DNA from 4 places in the Streptomyces tyrfis genome. Region 1 is predicted to be linked to each of the others. Evidence: riboswitches for the same ligand, from Rfam matches in the RefSeq annotation. Region 1 holds a riboswitch; each other region holds the start of a gene.
The links. A riboswitch is a leader RNA that binds a small molecule or an ion and turns the genes downstream of it on or off. The one in region 1 is predicted to bind cobalamin.
Positions count from the first base shown of each region.

Region 2: linked by a shared signal. The riboswitch ahead of WA762_RS10035 (prenyltransferase/squalene oxidase repeat-containing protein) and the one ahead of metE (5-methyltetrahydropteroyltriglutamate--homocysteine S-methyltransferase) in region 1 are both predicted to bind cobalamin.
Region 3: linked by a shared signal. The riboswitch ahead of WA762_RS35665 (CoA-acylating methylmalonate-semialdehyde dehydrogenase) and the one ahead of metE (5-methyltetrahydropteroyltriglutamate--homocysteine S-methyltransferase) in region 1 are both predicted to bind cobalamin.
Region 4: linked by a shared signal. The riboswitch ahead of WA762_RS14335 (cobalamin biosynthesis protein) and the one ahead of metE (5-methyltetrahydropteroyltriglutamate--homocysteine S-methyltransferase) in region 1 are both predicted to bind cobalamin.

Region 1 is NZ_JBAGJZ010000026.1:103,360-105,537, reverse strand. It holds partial or broken gene WA762_RS20950 (malate synthase A) at 46-294, shown strand; cobalamin riboswitch at 524-743, shown strand; gene metE (5-methyltetrahydropteroyltriglutamate--homocysteine S-methyltransferase) at 908-2,178, shown strand, end outside.
Region 2 is NZ_JBAGJZ010000010.1:15,849-18,026, forward strand. It holds gene WA762_RS10030 (prenyltransferase/squalene oxidase repeat-containing protein) at 1-590, opposite strand, end outside; cobalamin riboswitch at 884-1,017, shown strand; gene WA762_RS10035 (prenyltransferase/squalene oxidase repeat-containing protein) at 1,139-2,178, shown strand, end outside.
Region 3 is NZ_JBAGJZ010000010.1:23,737-25,914, reverse strand. It holds partial or broken gene WA762_RS10060 (enoyl-CoA hydratase) at 53-848, opposite strand; partial or broken gene WA762_RS35665 (CoA-acylating methylmalonate-semialdehyde dehydrogenase) at 861-1,079, opposite strand; cobalamin riboswitch at 1,308-1,481, opposite strand; gene WA762_RS10055 (ECF transporter S component family protein) at 1,541-2,178, opposite strand, start outside.
Region 4 is NZ_JBAGJZ010000015.1:111,743-113,920, forward strand. It holds gene WA762_RS14335 (cobalamin biosynthesis protein) at 1-1,027, opposite strand, end outside; cobalamin riboswitch at 1,173-1,303, opposite strand; gene WA762_RS14340 (hypothetical protein) at 1,557-1,787, opposite strand; gene WA762_RS14345 (inorganic phosphate transporter) at 1,906-2,178, opposite strand, start outside.

The DNA of each region.
Region 1 (2,178 bases):
CCCTCCGGCACGGCCGGGGCGCCGCGGGCCGCCCCGCCCGGCGAGGAGGACGCGGCGACCGCCGAGATCGCCCGCGTGCAGGTCTGACAGTCGCTGTGGCACCGGGTGATCGACCGGGACACGGTGCTGCGGCTGCTCGACGAGGAGCTCGCCGCGCTCGGCGCGGAGTATCCCTGGGCGCCACTGGGCGAGGTGCGCGCGCTCTTCGAACGGAACGCCCTGGCAGCCGAGTTGCCGCTGTTCTTCACCCCGGACGCCTACGCCGGGCACCTCGTGCGCCACGCGCGGGCGTGACGCCCGGTCGGGACCGCGCCAGACCAGGGCCGGAGGCGGGCCGGCGCACCCGTGCCGCCGCCTCCCCGCGCCGGCTCCCCCACGTCGGCTCCCCCGTGCCGCCGCTCCCCGGGGAGGGGAGGAGGCCCGGCGCTTCCCGTCTCCGGACCGTTTCACTCCTGTCGGCCGTGTGTCTCATCTCGCCATCCGGATGATGGACAGGGTGCGCCGCATTCCGGAGCCGCGCCGTAAGCTGGCCGTTGCAGCTGGTTCGCCCCGTCCGCCAGGCGGGATGCGTCGCAAGAGGGAACCCGGTGGGAATCCGGGACTGCCCCGCAGCGGTGAGCGGGAACGACCGCCGTCATACGCACTGGGCCCGGCAAGGGCCTGGGAAGCGACGGCCAGTAGGCGACCTCCCCCGGGAGGACGTGCCCGCGAGTCCGAAGACCTGCCATCTGCCCGTGTGCGAACCATTCGCGCGCGGACATCCCGGTGACCTCGAGGGCGGGTCGGCGTACATACCAGACGGACGGCCGCGCCATGCCGCGCGAGGCCGCACCGTCCGGTCCGTCACCCTTCGCACCCCCGTGACGTCTCCGGGATCTCAGGGATTCATCTCGCGAAGGAGATCTCCGTGACCACCGAGTCCGCAGCCGCGGCAGCACGGGCCACCGTGTACGGCTACCCCCGTCAGGGTCCGAACCGGGAACTGAAGAAGGCGATCGAGGGCTACTGGAAGGGCCGCGTCACCGCCGACGCCCTCCGCTCCACCGCCGCCGGACTGCGCCGGGCCAACTGGCGGCAGCTGGCCGACGCCGGCATCGAGGAAGTCCCCACGGGCGACTTCTCGTACTACGACCACGTGCTGGACACCACCGTGATGGTGGGCGCGGTTCCGGCACGCCACCGGGAAGCCGTCGCCGCCGATCCGCTGGACGGCTACTTCGCGATGGCGCGGGGCACCCAGGACGTCGCACCACTGGAGATGACCAAGTGGTTCGACACCAACTACCACTACCTGGTGCCCGAGTTGGGCCCGGATACGGTGTTCACGGCCGACTCCGCCAAGCAGGCCGCCGAGCTGAAGGAGGCCCTCGCACTGGGCCTGAAGGCCCGGCCCGTCCTCGTCGGCCCTGTCACCTATCTGCTGCTGGCCAAGCCCGCGCCGGGCGTGACCGCGGACTTCGACCCGCTCACCCTGCTGGACCGGCTGCTGCCGGTGTACGCGGAGCTCCTGGCCGACCTGCGCGCGGCCGGCGCCGAGTGGGTCCAGCTGGACGAGCCCGCTCTCGTCCAGGACCGCACCCCGGCCGAACTCGACGCCGCCGAAAGCGCGTTCCACGCGCTGGGCGGTCTCACCGACCGGCCCAGGCTCCTGATCGCCTCCTACTTCGACCGGCTGGGCGACGCCCTGCCGGCCCTGGCCAAGGCACCGGTGGACGGGCTCGCCCTGGACTTCACCGAGGCGGCCGCGGCCAACCTGGACGCCCTCGCCGCCGTCGGCGGACTGCCCGGCAAGCGACTGGTCGCCGGGGTGGTCGACGGGCGCAACATCTGGGCGAACGACCTGTCGAAGTCCCTCGCCACGCTCGGCACCCTGCTGGGCCTGGCCGAACGGGTCGACGTGTCCGCCTCCTGCTCGCTGCTGCACGTCCCGCTGGACACGGCGGCGGAGCGGGACATCGAACCGCAGATCCTGCGCTGGCTGGCCTTCGCCCGGCAGAAGACGGCGGAGATCGCCACCCTCGCCGAGGGGCTGGCCCACGGCACCGACGCGATCAAGGCCGAACTCGCCGCGAACCGGGCCGTCCTGGCCTCCCGGGCGAACTCCCCCATCACCCACGACCCGGCCGTGCGCACCCGCGCCGCCGCCATCACGGACGCCGACGCCCGCCGCTCCCAGCC
Region 2 (2,178 bases), on a different contig from region 1:
CGGGCGACGACCGCGTCGCGCAGCGCCTGCGGGACGCGGACCTGACCGGACGCGGTCCGGGCGCCGTTGAGGGCGAGCGCGGCGAACACCGTGCCGTTGAAGTTGGCCGACGGCCCGAAGTAGCCCGCCTCGGCGTTCTGCCAGTAGCCGTAGACGTCGGCGATCAGGTTGCGGGAGGCGGAGACCCGGGCGGGGTCGATCCCGGCGGCGTACGCGTTGAGCGTGGCGCGTTCGTAGTCGGTGACGACGGGGGTGGCGGAGGGCCAGCCCGCGGCCGACAACTGACCGCGGTAGACCGTTCTCGCGTTCTTGGCCGTGTCGCCGCCGGGCGCGACGTCCACGGCGGCCGTGCCCGCGGCCGCGAACGCGCTGAACGCCCACTCGTTGGACAGCCCGGAACCGGCGTAGGAGCCGTCCGCGCCCTGGAGGGACTTGAGATAGGCGACGCCGTTCGTCTTCGACGTGGCGATCTGGGCCGGGGTGGCGGTCGCCGCCGCCGGCAGTGTGGTGAGGGCGAAGGCGCCGAGTGCGGCCACCGCGGTGAGCCCGCAGCGGCGGAGGGACGAGGACACGGCAACGGTACGGGACATGGCCTGCTCCTGGGATGAGGGACGCCGGCCGGACCCGTGCCGGGCCTCGCCGTGGGCGGGAGCAGCGGGCATGGCCGCCGTCCGAAAACGCGTGGACCGGCTACCAGAAGTGCTTCGCCGCATGGGCATTCGGGCTCGGAACGGCCCCCGCCGTCCCACACCGCTGCGCGTCAGCCCCGGACTCCCACCGGGTTCCCCCACTCGGCAGAGCGGGACGGTACCCGACCGGCGACGCGGTCGCCAAGAGCGCCCCCGGCAGGCCCGCGCGCCCGACCGCACCCCGCCTTGACGCCTTCCGTGAACCGTGCTCAAATCCGGCTGATACGCAATGAGTTCCAGGGGAAGCCGGTCGAAGTCCGGCGCTGACCCGCAACCGTGGGCCCGGTACCACCGGGCGAGCCGGAATGCCTGGAGCCCGTTCTTCAGCAACGAACGCCGTCGCGGACTACGGCGTGGTGCGACCGGTACTTCCGTGTGCGGAGCCTTCCCGCGGCGGGAGCCCTCACCCACGCCCGCGCCCGCGCAGGGCAGGCAGCGAGGGGGCCGTGGTGGGGACCGAGCAGCGAAGAGACCGGCGGTCGGCGGCGAGACCGGGGCCGCTGACGGCACTGGTCTCCGCCTTCCTGATGCTCGCCGCCGCGTGCGTGACCTTCCTCACGGCGTCCTCCGTCGCCGCCGACCCGGCCGACGACTGCACCGCCACCCGCGGAGCCGTCGTCGCCGTCGACTTCACACCGTTCGGCGGTGCGGTCGAGCGCGGCTGCGACACCACCCCGACCACCGGGTACGAACTGCTCCACGACGCCGGCTTCTCCACCGCGGGCACCGAGCACGACGGCCCCGGCTTCATCTGCCGCATCGGCTACGGCCCGTTCCACTCCGGCACCCCCTACCCGACCCCGGACCGCGAATCCTGCGTCCTGACCCCGCCCGCCACCGCGTACTGGTCCTACTGGACCGCCTCGCCCGGCCAGCGGGACTGGACGTACAGCCCGTACGGCGCCATGGACCGCAAGGTGAAGGACGGCGACGTCGACGCCTGGGTCTACGGCGGCACGGACATCGGCGGCAGCACGGGCGGGCCGCGCTTCAGCCCCGACGACGTCCGCGCGGGCGGCGGGGGCGCCACCCCCGAACCGGGCGGCACGCCCACCGGCGCGCCCGGCACGGTCGACGTCGCCGCCGCGGCGGCCTGGCTCAGGTCCGGGCTGACCGACGGCGAACGCGTCGAGGACGGCGGCGGCGCCCCCGATCTCCTCCTGACCACGGAGACGGCCTACGCCCTGGCCGCCGCCGACGGAAAGGACCCCGCCGTCGGCGGAATCACCGCGTTCCTGGCCGCACACGGCGGCGACTACGCCTACCCGAACGGCTCCGGCCGGGCCCCCGACGCCACCGCCGCGGCCCGGCTCGCCCTCCTCGCCGAGATCACCGGGGCCGACCCGAGGGACTTCGGCGGCCACGACCTCGTCGGCGACCTGGCGGACCATGTGTGCGAGGCGGGCCCCGAGTCCGGCGAACCCACCCCCGGCTGCACCGCCGCGGGCGACTTCCGGGGCGCCGCCTACGGCGACGGCCAGGCGCTGTC
Region 3 (2,178 bases), on a different contig from region 1:
CCGGTCGCGGCCGGGGCGGGGCCTGCCGGGCGGCCCCGCCGCGCGCGGCGGGTCACCGGTGGCGGAACTCGGGCGGCCGTTTGTCGACGAAGGCGCGCATGCCCTCCTTCTGGTCGGCGGTGGCGAACACCGCGTGGAAGAGTCGGCGTTCGAAGCGGACCCCCTCGGAGAGGGTCGTCTCGAAGGCCCGCCCCACCGCCTCCTTGGCCGTCATCGCCACCGGCAGCGACATGCCCGCGACGGTCTCCGCGACCGCGAGCGCCTCGCCGAGCAGCTCGTCGGCCGGCACCACCCGAAGAGACCAGTCCGGCGCGCTCGGCCTCGGCCACGCCCATCGTGCGGCCGGTCAGGCACATCTCCATGGCCTTGGCCTTGCCGACCGCGCGGGTCAGGCGCTGGGAGCCACCGATGCCGGGGATCACCCCGAGCTTGATCTCGGGCTGGCCGAAGACGGCCGTGTCGGCGGCCAGCAGGATGTCGCACAGCATGGCGAGTTCGCAGCCGCCGCCGAGCGCGTAGCCGGCGACCGCCGCCACGGTGGGGGTGCGCAGCTGTCCGAGCCGGTCCCAGGCGGCGAACCGGTCCGCGAGATACATGTCCGGGTAGTCCCTCGACCGCATCTCCCTGATGTCGGCGCCGGCCGCGAACGCCCTGGCCGATCGAGTGATCACGACGCATCCGCAGTCCGGGTCCCGGTCGAGGGCGTCGGTGGCGGCGACGACCTCGTTCATCACCTGGAGGTTCAGCGCGTTGAGCGCGCCGGGGCGGTCGAGGGCGAGCAGGGCGGCGCGGCCCTTGCGTTCCAGGGAGTCCCTTTCCTGGTCGACGAGTTTGAGGAACCGGAGCAGAACCCTGGCGCGGCGCTGGGGGTTCCAGTCGCCCCAGCCCCGCTGGGCGCGTTCGGCGACGCCGATCGCCGCCTCGGTCTCGGCGCGGCTCGCGAGGGGCTCGCGGGCCCGGATCCCGCCGGTGTTGGGGTCGTACACGTCACCGTGGGAACCCGAGGTTCCCGGGGTGCGCCTGCCGTCGATGAAGTGGGTCAACTCTCGTACGGAGTAGTTGACTTGCGTGCGGACCATGAGTGCCTGCTCTCGTCAGGCGATCCGGGACGGCGCGCCGCCGGACGCGCGCGGACGCCGTGGTCCGTGCGCGCGGGGGCGGCGCGAGATCGCGTATGGCGGGGGAACCGTCAGACGGCGACGGCGGGGTGCCGCCGGGTTTCCCGGCGAGCGGGCGCCCCTGCCGCAGGGTCGCCGGATTCGTGGAAGCGCACCGGTGCCATGCGTGTCAGCTCCATCCTCGTGGACAACACGGAACATCCCGCGGCCGGTATCCTGACTCCCGGATCAGCGCGCGCCGTCCGCCCTCCCGACGTCCTGCTCGTCGGTGGCGCCCTGCTCGACGGCGTGCTCCCCGGTCACAGTGGCGGGACCGTGCCGGATTCACACCGGCTTCCCCGCACCGCGGGCCTTGTCGCGACCATATAGTTGGGCGCCCTAGTAAATCCGCCCCCGGGCCCGTTCCGGGACGTTCCCGCAGCTCAGCGGGGTCCGGGTTCGGCCGTTCGAGGGGCCGCGAAACGCGCCGGGGCGTGGAACCGGGCACGGCGCGCGGCGCGCCGGAAGGTGGTCAGCACGGCGGGTCCGGCCAGCGTCACGCAGACGAAGTTGGTGACCGCCCGGCCCGTGTCCCAGCCGAGGGACGTGGCGAGGTCGAAGGCGATGTAGCGCTGCCACTGCTCGGTGAGGGGCAGACCCGGCAGATAGGCGATGGAGCTGTGGGGGTCCAGGGAGAAGGGCCAGAAGGAGAGGTTGAGCAGGAAGCCGAAGAGATAGCCCGAGAGGGACCCGTAGACGGCCAGCAGCAGCACCTCGCGGCGTCCGCTCGCCCGTGGGAGGAAGCCGGCGAGCATCCCGACGAACGCGCAGCCGAACATCTGGTACGGCATCCACGGGCCCACTCCCCCGGTGATCAGGGCGGAGGCGAACAGCGAGGTGCAGCCAAGGGTGAATCCGAAGCCGGGCCCGTAGACCCGGCCCGCCAGGACCAGGACGAAGAAGACGGTCTCGACGCCCGCGGTCCCGGCGCCCAGCGGGCGCAGGGCCGCGTTGACGGCGGACAGGACGCCGAGCATGGCCAGCGCCTTGGAGTCGATGCCGCCCTCGGCGATCTCCGACA
Region 4 (2,178 bases), on a different contig from region 1:
TTCGTACGCCGGCGCCCGTCGCGCCCGCGAGCACGCCCCGCGTGCCCGCGCCCGGCACGCCCCCGCCTCGTCCGTCCGCGAACCGCCGGACCGCGAGGGAGGCGCCCAGCCGTCCGGCCACGCACACGCCGAGGGCCAGCACGCCGACCCGGCGCGACAGCCGCACCGCGCGCTCGACGTCCCCGGTCTCCACGGCCCGGCCCGCCGCCCCGTTGAGGACGGGACGGTGCTCGACCCGGCCGCCGTACGCCAGCGTCCCGCCGAGACGCACCCCCAGCGCGCCCGCGAACGCCGCCTCCACCGGGCCCGCGTTGGGGCTCGGATGCTTCGCCGCGTCGGCCCGCCAGGCCCGTACCGCCGCGCGCGGACGGCCGCCCGCCGCCGCGGCGAGCAGAGCGGTCAGCCGCGCGCCCGGCCCGCCCGCGACGTCGTCGAGGCGGGCCGAGGCCCAGCCGTAGCGGAGGTGGCGGGGCGACTTGTGGCCGACCATCGCGTCCAGGGTGTTCACGGCCCGGAAGCCGACCAGCCCGGGCACCCCGGCCAGCGCCCCCCACACCAGGGCGCCGACCACGGCGTCCGAGGTGTTCTCGGCGACGGACTCCACCACCGCGCGGGCGATGCCCGGCCCGTCGAGGGCCTGCGGGTCGCGCCCGCACAGATGCGGCAGCCGCTCCCGGGCGAGTTCGACGTCCCCGGCGGCCAGGGCGCCGCCGATGGCGCGCGCCTCCCGCCCCAGCGAGGCGCCGCCGAGCACGGTCCAGGTGGCGGCCGCGGTCAGCGCGACGGAGGCGGCGGGGCTGCGGCGGACGGCATGGGAGAGCAGCGCGGCACCGCCCGCGGCGCCGCCGGCGCAGACGAGGGTGTGCAGCGCGCCCCACCCGCGGTGGTCGCGCCACAGACGGCGCTCGACGCCCGCCGCGGCCCGCCCGAAGGCGGCCACCGGGTGCCCCCTGCGGGGGTCACCGAGCAGCAGGTCGCCGATCAGTCCGGCCGTGGCGCCGTACGCGAAGATGCGATCGGCCCGCATGGCTCAGCCGGCCGTCGCGCCTCGGAGGACGTTCGTACGGGCGGCTCTCGGCGAGAGCCCCCCGGCAAGGGACGCACGGCTGCCAGGCATGGCGACATGTCCTCACTCAGGGTCCGCGCCCTGGTTCGACGTGACCGGCGACGAGAGTCTCCTGGCTCCCGGATCCGCGGTGACCCCCGGCCTTCCAGCCCGCTCGCGCGTGCCGTGACTTCCCGGTGTGGGGGACCGCTCCCCGGTGACAGTGGCGGGACCGCGCCGGATTCGCACCGGCTTCCTCTGCTGTCGCCGTAAATGGCTCCGGCAGTCCACCACGCTCCGAGAAGCCCCGTCAACTTGCCGTTGACCTGCGGCGGCGCAGTGTGCTGAGACCCACACCGGCTCCGGGGCACGCCGAAGGGCCGGACGCACGAGGCGCGTCCGGCCCGTGACGGGGGCGCGGGGACGGGAGCGCGGGAGGGGCCCGAACGTCGAGCGGGGAGGGGCCCGGAGGGGGAGCGGTGGCGCGCCCGGAGGGGCGGCGGGGAGGGGCTCAGGCGACGATCAGATAGATCCCGTACGCGACCGCCGCCGCGCACAGCGCGAAACAGGCGTACGCGCCCGCGCGAGCCAGCGCCCGGGAACCGCCGGAGCCGCCCTGGGCCGCCGGTTCCGACTGCCTGGCCAGCCCCACCACGCCCAGGCTGAAGAAGCCCACCAGTGCGACGGTGACGACGAGGGACACACCGAAGACGGACCCGAGGGCCGCCCAGTCGATCTTCATGCTGATTCCTTAAACGGTCTGCGAGGTCCGGGACGGTCCGCGCGATCCGGGACGGTCCGCGCGGACCGGGCGAGGGAGGGCCGGGGGCGGCCCGGCGCGAACGGCCCGGGCCGCGTCCTCACACCGGCTGGACGGGGGCGGGGCGCGCCGGGTCCTGGGCGGGGACCGTCGGGACCGGGGCCGGAAGGGTGGTCATGAGGTCCTGCGCGGCGGCGGTCACGGGGGTCACGGCGGTGACGGCGGTCGCGGTGGCCGCGACGGTGGGCGGCGGGCTGACGGCGGCGATGGCCGTGGTGACGACCCCGGCGGGTTCGGCGGCGCCCTCCACCGGCGCGGCGGCCGGCGCGACGTCGCCGTGGCCGACCGGCTTGCGGCGCGACACCACCCAGAT